DNA from 2 places in the Cohnella suwonensis genome. Region 1 is predicted to be linked to the other one. Evidence: predicted binding sites of a transcription regulator. Region 1 holds the regulator's gene; the other holds the start of a gene.

Evidence for each region. Region 1 encodes LexA, which represses DNA repair genes until DNA is damaged. Its sites were predicted from a motif close to CGAACATATGTTCG; they were not measured.
Region 2: recA (recombinase RecA) is a predicted target of LexA. The motif match lies at 1,885-1,898, and genes of this name have one in related genera.

Annotation. Positions count from the first base shown of each region.
Region 1 is NZ_JBHSMH010000005.1:141,887-145,009, forward strand. Features, by position in the region: gene ACFPPD_RS02805 (hypothetical protein) at 1-307, opposite strand, end outside; gene ACFPPD_RS02810 (DUF896 domain-containing protein) at 330-521, opposite strand; gene ACFPPD_RS02815 (LysM peptidoglycan-binding domain-containing protein) at 702-1,097, opposite strand; gene lexA (transcriptional repressor LexA) at 1,268-1,891, shown strand; gene glnA (type I glutamate--ammonia ligase) at 2,216-3,123, opposite strand, start outside.
Region 2 is NZ_JBHSMH010000113.1:203,364-206,486, reverse strand. Features, by position in the region: gene ACFPPD_RS25730 (regulatory protein RecX) at 1-613, opposite strand, end outside; gene recA (recombinase RecA) at 756-1,817, opposite strand; gene ACFPPD_RS25720 (competence/damage-inducible protein A) at 2,156-3,123, opposite strand, start outside.

The DNA of each region.
Region 1 (3,123 bases):
CGAGCGTATCGCGCGTCACGGACAAATAAGGCCGACGCAAGTAGTAGAATACGGCGAGAACGACGTAACAGCCGACAGTCAACCAGAACATCGTCGGATCTTGCATGAAGTCCTTCGACCAAGGCTGCGCGAGCGTCACGTACAGTACGATCAGCATGAGCAACATCACGGGAACGACATAGTTGCGCCCCTTGAATCGGTCGACTTGCGGTCCGCTCGAAGTAATACCCTTCTTGCCATCCTTCTTGCGGCGTTTGTTGATTTCTTTCGAATTTTTCGAGACCATGCGTTCCCACGAGCGGGACATAAGCTTCCTCCTTAGTGACCTTTCAATGCTTGATCGTCGAATCGTCGTCGACGACTTCGATACGATCCAGCTCCTGACGGAAATTTTGCTTGAAGATCGCAATGTATTGGCGACGGAGACTGTCGCGTTCGGCCATTTCGCTTTCATTTAAGCCTTCCTTTTTATTTTTACGGGATAGCTCATTGATTCGCGTGATCAGACGATCCATATCCATCGTATACTCGCTCCCTTCTTTTTATCTTCTCTACTTTGCCATTTCGCCGGAGCGATTGTCAAGAAAAGCGACCCGGTCGGACGACAAAGAACGGGAAATTCAAAAAAGACCGGCACACGCCGATCTTGTCAATATTCACAATATAAAGGAAATCGAATCGAATGGCTTGCGACGCCGGGTTCAGGGCAATATGCTCTCCGGCAGGATCAACTGCTGACCGACGTCGACTTGCGAAGACGTCAGCGCGTTGCGCTTCTGGATCTCGTGAACCGCTTTGCGCGTATCCATGCCATCTTTCTTATTGGCGTTCGCGATTCCCCATAGCGAGTCTCCGCTGTCGATGGAAACGACGACCTCGTGAGCTTGGACGGGAACGGACTCTCCGGAAGAAGCAAATACGCGTACGAGCGTAAAGCCGCTGAACAGCAGCAAGAAGGCGATCAGGAAAAAGAAGCCTCTGGCAATTCGCCAATTGAACGAAGAAGCTTTGCGTCTTGACGAAGACGTATAAACATAAGTAGAAGATTTATGATGAGATGAAGTTGCAGGAGCAGTCGATACCCAAGTATGTACCATTTCATTGTCCCCCAAACATTTGTTCTCGTTTGATCTGAAGTAATCGTAACACGAACATACGTGCCTGTCAACAAAATTTGGAACGTTTGTTCTGAAGAACGAATGTTTGTGCGAACTCCGGTTCTGTGCTATAATTTGTCATCATGAGCTCATACATAGGAGGGCTAGGCGTGTCCAAGATGTCCAATCGCCAGAATTCCATACTCGAATTCATTAAGAACGAAGTTCGCGACAAAGGTTATCCCCCTTCCGTCCGGGAGATCGGGGAAGCGGTAGGCCTCGCGTCCAGCTCCACCGTCCATGGCCATCTCGACCGCCTGGAGAAGAAAGGCCTCATCCGCCGAGACCCTACGAAGCCTCGCGCGATCGAGATTCTCGGAGACGAGGACGATGCGATCTACAAGATCTCCGCGTCCATCCGTCCGATCCCGCTCGTCGGCAAAGTCACGGCAGGCGTCCCCATTACCGCCCAGGAGAACATCGAGGAATATTATCCTCTTCCCGTCAGCATGGTCGGCGATCAGCCCGTCTTCATGTTGTCGGTCGTCGGCGAGAGCATGATCGAAGCCGGCATCCACGACGGCGACTACGTGATCGTCAGGCAGCAGCCGACGGCCACGAACGGCGATATCGTAGTGGCGATGACGGATGAGAACGAAGCGACCGTCAAGACGTTCTACAAGGAGCGCGACCACATTCGCCTCCAACCGGAGAACGCCAGCATGGAGCCGATCCGGCTTCCGAACGTCAGCATTCTTGGCAAGGTTATCGGCTTAATCCGTTCCGTTATGTAAAACAACGAACCCCGCCCCTTTCGCTTCGGCGAAGGGGGCGGGGTTTGCGTTATGAGGCGCGGAATTAAACGAATAGAGAACATGCGTTCCGACAACAGCACCTCACATCGTGGCACCAATGATATATGAACATACGTACCATTAGCAGTAGCGCCCGCAGTCAATAATGTGATCTTCGACCATCCACGGTACGTTTGCGGTGGTTGAGCACAATTATTGTGCGCAAGGCGTGCAGTTGAGGCTCGTTTGCGGTGGTTGAACCCATCGACAGCAAAAAGCCCCTTGTTCGCATCAATGCGAACAAGGGGCTAATATCGAAAAACGTCAATACATCGTCAAGTACTGGTCGCGTTCCCATTGGTGAACCTGCGTGCGGTACATATCCCACTCGATTTCCTTCAGCTCGTAGAAGTGGCTGAGCGCATGATCGCCGAGCGCTTCGCAGATGACGTCGTCGCGGAGCAGTTCCGCGAGCGCTTCTTTGAGGTTGATCGGCAAGCTCGGGATGCCCGCATCCATCCGTTCTTCTTCGCTCATCACGTAGATGTTGCGGTCGACGGGAGCCGGAATCGACATTTTGTTCGCGATGCCGTCGAGGCCCGCTTTCAGCATAACCGCAAGCGCCAAGTACGGGTTCGCCGCAGGATCCGGATTACGCACTTCGATGCGCGTGCTCAATCCGCGGGAAGCCGGGATGCGGATCATCGGACTGCGGTTGCTCGCCGACCAAGCAACGTAACAAGGAGCTTCGTAGCCCGGCACGAGACGTTTGTACGAGTTGACGGTCGGGTTCGTGATCGCCGCGATGCCGCGCGCGTGGCGCAGGACGCCTGCCATGTATTGACGGGCGACGGCGCTCAGGCCGAGCTTATCGTTCGCGTCGTAGAACGCGTTCTCGTTGCCGCGGAACAGCGACTGATGCGCGTGCATCCCGGAACCGTTCATGCCGAACAACGGTTTAGGCATGAACGTCGCGTGCAAGCCGTGCTGGCGGGCGATCGTCTTGACGACGAGCTTGAACGTCTGAATCTGGTCGGCCGCCTTGATGGCCGGCGCGTATTTGAAGTCGATCTCGTGTTGACCCGGAGCGACTTCGTGGTGGGACGCTTCGACCTCGAAGCCCATCTCTTCGAGCATGAGTACGATATCGCGGCGGCAGTTCTCGCCGAGGTCCGTCGGAGCCAAGTCGAAATAACCGCCTTGATCGTTCAGTTCGGTCGTCGGATTGCCTT
Region 2 (3,123 bases), on a different contig from region 1:
CGGCCTCGTAGCCCTTGCGCTTCAACGCGCGCGTCAGCTCGGCCGTCGTACGGGCTTTCGCTTCCAACATATGAAGCGCCGAGCGATACGCTTCTTCCTTTCGTTCTTCCCGCTTCAGCTCCCCGTACTCTTCCGCCGACAATCTACGTCCCTTCAACAGTCGCCAACCGATTAACGTATCCTCGTGAACGGTCACGACCGTCTCGACGCGCTTCTCCCCGGATTCCGCCGATTCTGTCGTATCCGACTCCATATCGTCCAGCGCCGCTGCCGCCTTTGCCCCTGCGATGAGCGCATCAACCTCGCTGTTCCAGTCGTTCTCAACCTTCTCCGCTTGCACAGCATGGATGGATGTTAATCCGCTTGCCGCGTCATCGTCGTCATCGGCATCGCCATTGTCTTCATAGGCGAGCTCTTCCACCGTGGCGAGCAAAGTAATCCTATACATGCCGGCTTTCCGCGGATGCGGCTCCATGCCGACGACTTCCGCGCTTATTACGGGCGCTTCTAGTTCAGTCTGTTTGTTCGACTCCGCTTGCGTACGGCGTCCTCCAGGCTTCTTCCCTTTGCTGTCGACGGCGCCTCTCCCGGCCCCCGTCCGTCTCCCGAACATCGTCATGAGCTCCTTTCCTAGAAAACAGAAAGAGCGGCATACTATGCCGCTGCTTTCCAACTGAAATGTTCAATTCGTTCTCGTCCGATGCGCGAGCGTCCAATCGATGAATGATCGGTTCGACTCGGCATGCGATTCGAACTTATGCTTCGTCTTCGCCGAACTCCTCGTCGTCCTCTTCGTCGCTGGAGAACGTCGCCGATCCCGCGTTAGCAAGCGAGGAAGCGAGCAATGCTTCGCGAATCTGCTTCTCGATTTTGTTGCTCAGATCCGGGTTATCCTTCAAGAACTGCTTCGCGTTCTCGCGGCCTTGACCAAGGCGCTCGCTGTTGTACGAGAACCAAGCTCCGCTCTTCTGGATAATATCCTGTTCGGTACCGATATCGACGATGCTACCGACCTTCGAGATGCCTTCGCCGTACATGATGTCCACTTCCGCTTGCTTAAACGGAGGCGCGACTTTGTTCTTGACGACTTTGATCTTCGTCCGGTTCCCGACGACGTCGTTGCCTTGCTTGATCGCTTCCACGCGGCGAACGTCCAAACGTACGCTGGCGTAGAACTTCAACGCGCGTCCGCCGGGAGTCGTCTCCGGATTGCCGAACATGACGCCGATCTTCTCGCGCAATTGGTTAATGAAGATCGCGAGGCACTTGGACTTGCTGATCGCCCCGGACAGCTTGCGCATCGCTTGAGACATCAAGCGCGCTTGCAGGCCGACGAACGAATCGCCCATGTCGCCTTCGATCTCCGCTTTAGGGACGAGCGCCGCGACCGAGTCGACGACGATGATGTCGACCGCGCCGCTGCGCACGAGCGCTTCTGCGATCTCGAGCGCTTGTTCGCCCGTGTCAGGCTGCGAGAGCAACAGCTCGTCGATGTTCACGCCGAGGTTCTTCGCGTACACCGGATCCAGCGCGTGCTCGGCGTCGATGAACGCTGCCGTACCGCCATTGCGCTGCACTTCCGCGATCGCGTGAAGGGAAACCGTCGTCTTACCGGAAGATTCCGGTCCGTACACTTCGATAATCCGTCCGCGAGGATAACCGCCTATGCCAAGAGCAATGTCGAGCGCCAAGACGCCGCTGGAGACGGTCTCGACCATACGCTGCGCGCTCTCTCCTAATTTCATTACAGAACCTTTACCGAATTGCTTCTCGATCTGGCGCAAGGCCATGTCTAATGCGGCGCGACGATCCGACAACACACCCACATCCTTTTCTTTGATAGGTTCATCATACCGTGTTTCTATCCGTTTGCCAAGCATTTTGAGAACATTTGTTCGATTATTTTGCGAAAAAAGAACCGCAGCAAAGTAATCTTCGCTACGGTTCTTCCGCAACTTTCTAGTCCACTTTATCATAACAGGCGAAAATTGACAAGTATCGACATTTTATCGTCACATTTTCGCGAAACCGCGGATCGGATGGCGATTGGGGACCTATGCGGCTGGGAGGTTCATGGCGGCCAGCGACCTCGCTCAACCAACCTCAACCACGCCTCCACCGCGCGGCAACCTGCACGCGCTCCCGGTGCCTCCGCTCAAGCGCGCCCCGTCAGCGACTGCCAGAGCATGTACAGCGCCCGCTTCGCCGCGCGGATGCGGATGCCCTCGCGGTCGCCGGACATCTGCAGCTTCTCGACCCGCGTCCCTCGGCCCCGTTCGGCCAAGCCGACGTAGACGAGGCCGACCGGCTTCTCCTCCGACGCCCCGGGACCGGCGTTGCCGGTGACGGACAGCGCGAAGTCCGCGTCCGCCGCTACGCGCATGCCCTCGGCCATCGCCGCGGCCGTCTCCGCGCTGATCGCGCCGGGGGCACCCGGCCCTTCGAGCAGCGCCATCGGAACGCCGAGCTGCTTATGCTTCACGCCGTTGCTGTACGAGACGACGCCGCCGACGTAGACGACCGCGCTTCCGGGCACCGTCGTGACGAGCTGCGACACGAGCCCGCCCGTGCAGCTTTCCGCGAGCGCCAGCGTCCTCTGAATCTCCGTCAGCTTGCGGACGATCGTCGCCTCGATCGGAACGTCTTCCTCCGCGAACAAGTACGCGGACGTCCGCTCCCGGATGAGCGACAGCGTCCGCTCGAGCTTGCTGCCCGCTTCCGCGGCGTCGCCGGCTTTCGTCGACACGCGGATCGCCACTTCCCCCTCTTTCGCGTAAGGGGCGATCGTCGGATCGCTTTGCTCCCGAATGAGATCGATCAGCAAGTCTTCCAAAGCCGATTCCCCGATCCCCGCGAACTTCAGCAGCACCGAGTGCAACGCCCGCGACGGCCCGAGCTGTTCCCTCAGCCAAGTCGAACCGTCGTTGTCGAACATCGGCTTCATCTCGCGCGGCGGGCCCGGCAACAGCAGATAGCAAGTGCCGTCGACCGCAATGGCGTTGCCGACCGCGAGCCCCGTATCGTTGCGAAGCGGCGTCGCTCCTTCGATCAGCAGCGCCTGGCGGCGGTTGCTTTCGATGAACGCGCCTCCCCGCCCGGCGAACATCGCCTCGATCTTCGCCA